3 regions of the Streptomyces sp. NPDC088923 genome follow, and region 1 is predicted to be linked to each of the others. Evidence: riboswitches for the same ligand, from Rfam matches in the RefSeq annotation. Region 1 holds a riboswitch; each other region holds the start of a gene.
The links. Region 1 has a riboswitch for cyclic di-AMP ahead of ACIP4O_RS15985 (C40 family peptidase). Riboswitches for the same ligand answer to the same signal wherever they lie in the genome.

Region 2: another riboswitch for cyclic di-AMP. It lies ahead of ACIP4O_RS23440 (LysM peptidoglycan-binding domain-containing M23 family metallopeptidase); the one in region 1 lies ahead of ACIP4O_RS15985 (C40 family peptidase).
Region 3: another riboswitch for cyclic di-AMP. It lies ahead of ACIP4O_RS29425 (M23 family metallopeptidase); the one in region 1 lies ahead of ACIP4O_RS15985 (C40 family peptidase).

The regions. Positions count from the first base shown of each region.
Region 1 is NZ_JBIVIO010000003.1:118,020-121,280, reverse strand. It holds gene ACIP4O_RS15995 (ClpP family protease) at 1-175, shown strand, start outside; gene ACIP4O_RS15990 (hypothetical protein) at 180-530, shown strand; cyclic di-AMP (ydaO/yuaA leader) riboswitch at 1,040-1,240, shown strand; gene ACIP4O_RS15985 (C40 family peptidase) at 1,244-1,720, shown strand; gene ACIP4O_RS15980 (ATP-binding protein) at 1,795-2,241, opposite strand; gene ACIP4O_RS15975 (GNAT family N-acetyltransferase) at 2,572-3,000, shown strand; gene ACIP4O_RS15970 (hypothetical protein) at 3,159-3,261, opposite strand, start outside.
Region 2 is NZ_JBIVIO010000006.1:295,522-298,782, forward strand. It holds gene ACIP4O_RS23435 (SGNH/GDSL hydrolase family protein) at 1-580, opposite strand, end outside; gene ACIP4O_RS23440 (LysM peptidoglycan-binding domain-containing M23 family metallopeptidase) at 774-1,502, opposite strand; cyclic di-AMP (ydaO/yuaA leader) riboswitch at 1,505-1,682, opposite strand; gene ACIP4O_RS23445 (tyrosine-protein phosphatase) at 2,040-2,876, shown strand; gene ACIP4O_RS23450 (DUF6126 family protein) at 2,962-3,189, opposite strand; gene ACIP4O_RS23455 (XRE family transcriptional regulator) at 3,189-3,261, opposite strand, start outside.
Region 3 is NZ_JBIVIO010000012.1:30,200-33,460, reverse strand. It holds gene ACIP4O_RS29430 (dienelactone hydrolase family protein) at 109-843, shown strand; cyclic di-AMP (ydaO/yuaA leader) riboswitch at 1,243-1,394, shown strand; gene ACIP4O_RS29425 (M23 family metallopeptidase) at 1,407-2,180, shown strand; gene ACIP4O_RS29420 (GntR family transcriptional regulator) at 2,508-3,191, shown strand.

The DNA of each region.
Region 1 (3,261 bases):
GGCGCGCGAACGCCGCACGACGGAACGGCTCCTCGCGCAGCACACCGGACGAACGCGGGAGCGGGTGCACGAGGACATGGAACGCGATCTCGTCCTGACGGCGGCGGAGGCACAGGCGTACGGGATCGTCGACGCCCTCGCCGACCGGCGCGCCCCGCACTCCGGGACCAGGTGAGCGCGTGCTGCCGCCCGAACTCCCGCCGCTGCCCGCGCTGACCCGCGCCGAGGGCGAACTCGTCGACCACTACCTCGCCACCGCCGAGCTGCTCGGGCGGGTCAATCCCGCGCGCGGCGACGACACGTACGCCGCCCTGCGCGCCGCCCAGGCGCTCGTCACCGAGGTGACGCGACTGCGGGACGCGCTGGCGCTGATGCACGCGCGCGGCGAGACCGAGCTGCACCGGGCCACGCTGGAGCGGGCCTTGCGCGTCCTGGACGGCGAACGCCGGGCGGGGCGCGTCGCGGTGCCGCCCGCCGGGGCGGCCGACGCGGGCAACGGGAGCGCGGGAGACGGCGGGCGGGAACGCTGAGCGGGGCCGGAACGCTGAGCGGACGGGCACACTGAGCAGCCGCGCGCCCGCTGGGCGGCCGGTAGCGCCGCGCGGCCGTTGGCGCCGCGCGGCCGTTGGCGCCGCGCGGGCGCGCCCGCGCGGGCCGTTCGCGGTGCACGCGGGGCGTGAAGTCCGCGCCGGACGGCGCATAACCCTTCGTAACCCTTCACATGCATGCGCTCCGCGACCATTCGTGTCCGTAGCGCGACGCGCGACGGCCGAACGGAGGACCCCCCAATGACGTACGCCCGAGTCGGCGCCACGTCGCCCGCGGTTGCCCCCGCGGTCCGCGATCCGCCCCGCGCGCAGGGCGTCAGCGCTGGTCGACGGCTCGTCCCGCCCAAATGGCCCCGCACCTGACGGACTTTCGCCACCCAATCGCCATACGGGTGACTAAGCTCACATAAGCCGGTTTTCATTCGGTATCCGGCGGTGTCGTGCGTCAAGATCGCTCCCGACGACAAGCCCCCGCCGCCGCGGCGGGGCGGTCCGGGCGGACGCCGAGTCCCGTCCGCCGCCCGGACGCCAGGTCGACACGGAGTGGATCGGCGGGAGTGGAGGACCCGAGCACGGCGGTCCGGGCCCGGAAACGGGCGCCGGTCCTTGGGGTGAAGCCGCGTGAGCGGCCGGGCATCTTCGCCAGTCCGAACCCGACAGGTCATCCTTCACAGGCGGTTGACGAAGGGTTACGCATGCTGGTGCGCAATCGAGTTCCCGTCCTGCTCTCCCGGACCGGCGCGGTATCGGTCCTCACCCTCGCCGCCGTGGGCGGCACCGTCCTCGTCCCCGGCGCCTCCGGAGAGGCCTCGGCGGCGGTCCGGATCTCCGCGAAGGCGCTCAAGGTCGCGGCGTCCAAGAAGGGCGCCCCCTACCGCTGGGGCGCGACGGGCCCGCATCGCTTCGACTGCTCGGGCCTGACGCTCTATTCGTTCAAGAAGGCGGGCAAGTCCCTGCCCCGTACCGCGCAGGCGCAGTACAACCGGACCCGGCACGTCTCGGCCGGGAAGCGCACCAAGGGCGACCTGGTGTTCTTCCGCTCCGGCGGCGGCGTCTACCACGTGGGCATCTACGCCGGGAAGAACAAGATCTGGCACGCCCCCAAGACGGGAGACGTGGTCAAGCTCGAAAAGATCTGGTCGAAGCGGGTCTCGTACGGACGCGTGCGGTAAGCGGCGGGCGCGCGCGGGTTCATGAGCCTGAGGCCTTGAGCCCCCGGCTCGTGGGGCGGGCTCGTGGCGGGGGCTCAGCCCTCCGGCACGGCAGCCGCGCGCGCCGGTCGCCAGGGCAGCGCGACCAGGACCGTCTTGCCGCCCTGCGGCGTCGGGACCACCGAGAGCCTGCCGCCGTTCTCCGCCGCGAGGAAGCGGATGATCGCGAGACCGCGCCCGTTGTCCTGCTGGACGGCGGCGGGGAGGCGGCGCGGGGGGCGCGGGTGGGAGTCGGTCACGCCGACGCGCAGGAGTTCGTCACGGTCGAGCGAGACGGTGACGGTGAAGAACGGGGATCGTCCGCCCGTGTGCAGGACGGCGTTGGTGACGAGTTCGGAGACGATCAGGCGCACCGCGTCGGCCAAGTCGTCCCGCGCGGGCAGTCCCCACTCCGCGAGGAGCGTGCCGACGAACGCGCGCGCCTCGGGGACCGAGGCGGCGTCGCTCGGCAGCGTGACGGAGGCTTCCTGGTGATCGGCCATGACAACCTGCCCCTTTCCACCGGGCGTCCGCACGGCGCACCGGGTCGGTGGTTCGCGACAGCCTGCCACCAGCACGGGGCGCGTTCCGGAGACTGTGCGCCACTGTCGCCCGAAGCGGTGAAGCCTGCTACGGCAGAGCGGATTCCACGGCGCGGGGAGGCGCGCCCGAAGTACGAGGAGGGGCGTCCGAGTACGGGACGGAGCGGCCCGGAGCACGGAAGCCGGAGCGGCCCGGAGCGCGGGACGGGAGCGGCGCGGGGGGCGGGGCGGAGCCGTCCGCATCGCGAAACCCCGGTGCCCCGCGCACGTACCGCCTGGTTGGCTCCGCGCATGACCTCACCTGCCGAGCCGCGCATACGTCACGCCGTGCCCGCCGACATCGCCCCTGTCCTCGCCTTCTGGCGCGAGGCCGCCGAGGGGACGAGCATCAGCGACGACCCCGCCGGGGTCCGCCGCCTCCTCGACCGCGACCCCGAGGCGCTGCTGCTCGCCGAGCGCGACGGCACACTCGTCGGCACGGTGATCGCGGGCTTCGACGGCTGGCGCTGCTCCGCGTACCGCCTCGCCGTCCATCCCGCCTACCGCCGCCAGGGCATCGCGACGGCCCTCCTCGACGCGATGGAGGAGCGTTTCGCCGCGCTGGGCGGTCGCCGCGTCGACGCGATGGTCCTGGAGGAGAACACGCGCGCGCACGGTGCGTGGGGCGCGGCGGGGTACGTACGCGAGGAGCGGTGGCGACGCTGGGTGAAGCCGGTGTGACGGGACCGTCGGACCGGGTGTGACGGGCCGACGTGACGGGGTACCGGGACCGGGCCGGCGTGACGGGTGGTGGCCTCAGCCGCGGGCCCGCCGCCCCCGCTCCGCCCGCCCACTGCGCAGCCGCATCGCCCGCCACAGCGCTGCCGCACCCGGGCTGCTCACCGGAGGCCGCTCGTGCGGGGCGAGGCAGCAGGCGTCGTGCGCGATCCACGCCTCGCCGTAGTCCCCGGTGGTGTCCTCCCGGCCAGGCGCCCCCCTGCG
Region 2 (3,261 bases), on a different contig from region 1:
CGAGGTGGAGGCGGTCGTTGTCCCAGGCGCGGCGGTCGCGGACCGAGCGCAGGGCCCACAGGTCCAGGACGAGGCAGCCGTGGCGGTCGGCGACGGCGCGTACGTGCGCGTTGTACGTGGCGATCTTGCCGCGCAGGTGGCGCAGGACCGGCGTGTCGCGCGTGTCGAAGCCGGTCGCGATCATGACGGTGCCCGCCGCGCCGGAGAGCGTGGCGACCGCCTTCTCGAAGCGCTCGGCGAGGGCGTCCGGGTCGGTGCCGGGGCGCAGTACGTCGTTGCCGCCCGCGACGAGGGAGACGAGGTCGGGGGCGAGTGCCGCGGCGCGGGGGACCTGGTCCTCGGCGATCTGGTGGAGGAGCTTGCCGCGCACGGCGAGGTTGGCGTAGCGGAAGGCGGAGCGCTCGGGGAGGCGGTCGGCGAGCTGGACGGCGAGGCGGTCGGCCCAGCCGGTGAGGAGCCCGTCGGGCCCGGGGTCGCCGACGCCCTCCGTGAAGCTGTCGCCCACGGCCACGTAGGACGTCACGGTGCCCCCGGCGGGGAGGGCCTTGCTGCTGGGGATGATCCTCGCTTCTCGTGCCACCTCGGCATCCTTCACCTTTACGCCAGACTTACGCCACCGTAGGGAGGGGGTGACGCGGAGTGAGAAAGGCCACCGGTCAAGAAAGCCCCAACCCCGGAATAAACGAGACCCCTTGGCGGTCGTGTCCCGAAACGGCCGTGGCGGCCCGCCCCTTGCGGGGAACGGGCCGCCACGGTTCTCGGAGGTACGGCGCTCAGGCGTTGACGCCGTGCTGCGCGAGGAAGGTGATCGGGTTGACGTCGCTCCCGTACGCGGGGCCCGTGCGGACCTCGAAGTGCAGGTGCGGCCCGGTCACGTTGCCGGTCGCGCCGGAGAGGGCGATCTGCTGGCCCTCGGTGACGCTCTGCCCGGCCGAGACCTTGAAGGCCGAGAGGTGGGCGTACTGGCTGTAGTGGCCGTCCGCGTGCTTGATGACGATCTGGTTGCCGTAGGCGCCGCCCCAGCCCGCGGTGACGACCGTGCCGGCCGCGACGGACTTGACCGGGGTGCCGGTGTTGACCGGGAAGTCGGCGCCGGTGTGGCCGTGCGACCACAGGCTGCCGTTGCGGCCGTAGCCGCTGCCCTTGACGCCGTCGACGGGCGCGGTCCAGCCGGTGCCCGTGGCGGCCTTCTTGGCGGCGGGGGCCGGGGTCGCGGCCTTCTTCACGACGAGCTTCGAACCGGGCTTGATGATGCCGGGGTTGGCGCCGATGGTGCCCTTGTTCTGCTCGTAGAGCTTCTTCCAGCCGCCGGAGACCTTCTCCTTCTTGGCGATCTTGATGAGCGTGTCACCGGCCTTGACGGTGTACGTCGAGTCCTTCGCGGGGCTCGCGGCGTGGGCGCCGCCGATGGCGGTGAGCGGGAGCGCCACGACGGCGGCACCGGTGGTGCCGAGCAGCGCGAGGCGACGGGTGAACGAGCGGCGGTTGGCCGTGGCGGACATGCGGATTCCTTCTCCGTCGCCTGCGGGGTGAGCTGTCGGGTTCGGGCTGGAGCTGCCCGGCCACCGGCGCGGTGCGCGCGGCGACTTCACCCCGAGCCGTCCCGGAGGGACCGGGCACGGCGTGGTGCGTGTGGGTCCCCCGCTCCTGCCGGTACGGGTGTGAGTGAGCGTGAGAGTCCGGGGCGGCGGCAGGATTCGGCGTTCCGGCCGGACTGCTGGTGACCGTAAAGGCATCTCGACACGCCGGACAAGCAGCCTTTTTGCGTCAGGAATCACATTTCGTGATCCATTCCGAAGATTTCCGTCACTCTCCGTGGAAACCGCTCGATACGGGCAGAACCGGACGTACGTCGTGTGCAGCGAAAACGGTCCGCCCGGCCCCGGGCCTGCCTCCGGCACCGTCCGTCACCGCTATGACGCTGCTCACCTCGGGGTTCTCCCGTGCTCCGGTACCTTGCCCGGCCTCGCGGTCCGTGCCAGTCTCGGCCTCGCGCCACCGTCGGCGAGCCGCGCCGGCGGTCCACCGGAAGGAGTCCCGTGACGCAGCCGCCCCCGGGGATCGCGCCCGAGCCCGTCGTCGTCGCTTCGGCAGGGCCGGAAGAGCCCGCGCTGAGCGCGGTCCGCAACTTCCGCGACGTGGGCGGACTGCCCACGCGCGACGGCCGCCGTACCCGTACCGGCGTGCTCTTCCGCAGCGGCCACCTCGCGCACGCCACCGAGGCCGACGCCGCCTACCTCGCCGCGCTCGGCCTCCACTCCGTCTTCGACTTCCGCAACGCCGCCGACCGGGCCCTCGAAGGCCCCGACGTCGACCTGCCCGGCGTGCGCAATGTGCACCTGCCGCTCAACGACCCGGCGGACGGCGCGGAGTTCTGGCGGATCGTGCGGGACGGGGAGGTGGAGCAGCTGCGGGCCGCGCTCGGCGAGGGGCGCGCCGAGGCCCGTATGGAGGCCAGTTACCGGCAGCTGATCAAGGAGCGCACCGCCGAGCACGGGCGGCTGCTGCGGGCGATCGCCGAGGACAGCGTGCCCGCGTTGCTGCACTGCGCGGCGGGCAAGGACCGGGCGGGCACCTCCATCGCGCTCGTGCTGCTCGCCGTGGGCGTGGAGGAGGAGGCGATCGAGGAGGACTACCTCAAGTCGAACGCGCGCCACCGCCGCTACCGCGTCTCGCGCGGTAAGGACGCGACCCCGCCCACGGCCCCCGAGATCGCCGAACTCCTCGACCCGCTCTTCGCCGCGCGGGCGAGCTACCTGCGGGCCGCGCTGGAGACGATCGACACGCACTGGGGTGGCCGGGAGCGGTACTTCGGGGAGGTCCTGGGGATGGACGGGGCGCTGCGCGAGCGGTTGAGGGACCGGCTCGTGGAGTGACCCCCCTGCGGGGGCGCCGCCCCCACACCCCCGCTCCCAATCGCCGGAGGGGCTGACATGGTGCGGGTGGAGGGGCTGATTTCCGCTACTGGTTCTTCGCTCCCAGCACGAAGAGCAGGTAGAGGAAGGCGGCGACGCCGTGCGCGGCGACGACGTAGACGAAGACACGGACCCACAACCCGGTCGGGATCTTGTCCTCGACGAAGCGGCGGATGGTCCCGTTCTCCTCCGGCGCGACCCGCCCGCCGCTCTCCCCCGGTGCGACCTGCCCGCCGTCCTTCTCCGGCCTGATCCCGCTGTCGTGCTCGGGCATTACGCGCCTCCTGGGTGGACGTCGCCGAGGCAGAGCGCGCCGAGCGGGCTCTGCAAGAGCGTGTGGACGAAG
Region 3 (3,261 bases), on a different contig from region 1:
GCCCGGACCGGCCACCGCCGCGCGCCGTCGCGGGCCCGGTACCGCCCCGCGCCCCGCCCTCCGTCGTGTTGATCGCAGCTTCGGCACATCGACCACGACAGGAGAGTCATGCCCACCAAGACACTGAGCATCGCCACCGAGGACGGTCACGCAGAGGGCTTCGCCGCCTTCCCCGAGGGAGGAGGGCGGCACCCCGGGGTCCTGTTGTACGCGGACGGCTTCGGCCTCAGGCCCGTGGTACGGGACCTGGCCGGTCAACTGGCCGGGCACGGGTACTACGTCCTCGTCCCCCACCTCTTCTACCGGCACGGCCCCGCGCCGGTGGTCGAACTCCCCGCCTACCTCGGGGGAGAGGAACGGGCGGCGGTCTTCGCCCGCGTGCTGCCCCTCATCGAGGCGCACACCGCCGAACGCGCCCGCAAGGACGCGGACGCCTACCTCGCCTTTCTCGCGGCACAACCCGAGGTCGCGGCGGGGCCGTTCGCCGTCACCGGCTACTGCGTCGGTGGTCTCCTCGCGGTGCGCGCCGCCGCCGAGCACCCCGGCGAGGTGGCGGCCGTCGCCGCGTTCCACGCGCCGGTGGGGGCGGCCGGACCCGGTGTCCACTCCGCGCTCACCGCACGTGTCCATCTCGGCCACGCCGAGGGCGACATGACCCCGGAGGCCCTCGACTCGCTCCACGAAAAACTCGACGCGGCCGGTGTCGACTACACCTCGGAGGTCTACCCCGGCACCCGGCACGGCTTCACCATGGCCGACACCGACGCCTTCAGCGCCACCGGGTTCGCCCGTCACTGGGACCGCCTGCTTCCCCTTCTCGCCGGGACGCTGACGGGCGGCTGAGTCCCCGGCAGCGGCGGGTGGGCGGGGCGGCGACGAGTGCCCGTGGCGGGCGGGGCTGCCTCGGCGGGGAGTGGCGGTGCGGCTTGGTCCGACACGGCGGCCCGCGCGAGCGGAGGCGGTGGCCCACGCGAGCGGGCACGGTGGTTCCCGTGAGCGGGCACGCGGCAGCCCATGCGAACGGGCACGGCGGCCCAGCGAGCCGGCGCGGGCGTCGACGTGCGCGGGCACGGGCCCAAGGCTGTCCGGATACCGGTCGGGTCCGTGTCCGTATTGGGTGCATGACGGCCTGTCTGGGGTGTGGCATGAGCAACAAAGGCGCGGTTGCGTTTGTTACGGAAGTCTTGCCCCGCTTAGCGTCACTCCGGCTGTTCGTCAGGTATGCGCCGCGCCCGCGGCAGCGGACAGCCTTCGCCGAGTTCCGGGGCTTGTACCCGGGAGCCGGGGACCCATGTGTCCCATGGGGTGAATCGGACGCCGTCCGCCGGTGTCCGTAGGAGACCTTCCTGCTCCGAACCCGTCAGCTAACCCGGTAGGCGAGAGGGAAGGAAAGGAACAGCCGCTTCATGGCGTTCACGCGCCCCACGGGCAGGCACCGCCGCCCTGCCGTCCGAGCGTCCCGCACCGGTGCGAAGGTGGCCGGGCTTGCCGCGCTCACGACCGGTTCCGTCGTCGGCACCCTCGCCGCCCCCGCGCACGCCGCGAACCACGAGGGCCCCGACACCGGCCTCACCCGCGTCATCGGCTTCGACAGCGTCGCCCAGGAGATCGCCACGCAGGCCTCCCTCGTGCACTCCGCCGCCGAGCAGGACGCCGCCGAGGCGAAGGCCGCGGCCGCGGCGAGTAAGGAGGCCGCGAAGGCGAAGCGCGAGGCCGAGCGGAAGAAGGAGGCGAAGGAGCGGGCCGCGCGGGCCGCCGAGCGCGAGCGCCTCAACACCTTCGTCCTGCCGATCCCCGGCTCGTACGTCTCCACCGGCTACCACGCCAGCAGTTCGCTGTGGTCGTCCGGCAGCCACACCGGCATCGACTTCCACGCGGCGAGCGGCACGAGCGTCCACGCGGTCGGCGCGGGGACGGTCGTGAAGGTCGACTGGGGCGGCGCGTACGGCAACGAGGTCGTGCTCCGCATGCACGACGGGACGTACACGCAGTACGGGCACCTCACCGCCGCCACCGTCGCGGTCGGGCAGACCGTGACGGCCGGTCAGCAGATCGCCGTCTCGGGCGCCACGGGCAATGTCACGGGCCCTCACCTGCACTTCGAGGCCCGGACGAGCCCCGAGTACGGCTCCGACATGGACCCGCTCGCCTACCTGCGCGGCCACGGCATCGACATCTGAGCCCGTCCCGCGCCTCGCGACGCCTTCGAAAGCCCCCGGCCGCCCCCGGGGGCTTTCGGCATTCCGCGTACGGGCCTCGACGTCGCGCCCGGCAGCTCCACTCCCGGCACCGCACCGCACGCCCCGCTCCCGGTACGGCGCACCTCGCCCTTTCCGCCCCGAACCGCCCGTAAACAGCGCACCGGGGCCCGAAGATATTCGGGGAATGCGCCCTGCCGTGAGGAATTCTTCACTGTTCTCATAGGGTCACTGCTCTAATGTCTGGTGGAGCCACCTCGCGGACGTCCAACGGCAGCGTTTCGCGGTGAATAATGCGGAGGTCGGGTCATGAGTATTCCCGCGCACTCGGTATGCACGGCGATCAGGGACGATATCGTCTCGGGCGTGTACGAGCGGGGGAGCCGGCTCACGGAGGAATTGCTCGCGCGGAGATACGGGGTCTCGCGGGTGCCGGTGCGGGAGGCGCTGCGCACGCTGGAGGCGGAGGGCTTCGTGGTGACGCGCCGGCACGCGGGGGCGCAGGTCGCCGAGCCGGGGGCGCGGGAGGCCGTGGACGTCCTGGAGACGAGGCTGCTCCTGGAGCCGCTGTGCGCGGCGCGCGCCGCGCAGCGCAGGACCGAGGCGCACCTCAAGGTGCTGCGCGGCCTCGTCAGGCTGGGGCAGGAGCGGGCACGCCGGGGGCAGGAGGAGGACCTGCGCTCGCTGGGCGGCTGGTTCCACGAGACCCTCGTGCAGGCCAGCGCGAGCGAGACCCTGACCTCCCTGCTGACCCTGCTGCGGCAGAAGATCGCGTGGATGTACGTGGTCGAGTCGCCCGCCCGCCCGCAGGAGTCCTGGGCCGAGCACGGCGCGATCGTCGACGCCCTGGCGCGCGGTGACGCGGAGCGGGCCCGCGCGCTCACGGCGCAGCACGCCGACCGCGCGCGGCGCGCCCACCGCCTGCGCGGCCCAGGCCCCTACCCGCCGCGCCGCCCGCCGGGGCGCGACCCCGAGGAGGCCCCCGCCTGGTGAGGCCGGGTGAGCCCCCGCCGGTGAGCCGCGCGGACCCGCGCCCGGTGAGCCGCGCGGATCCGCGCCCGGT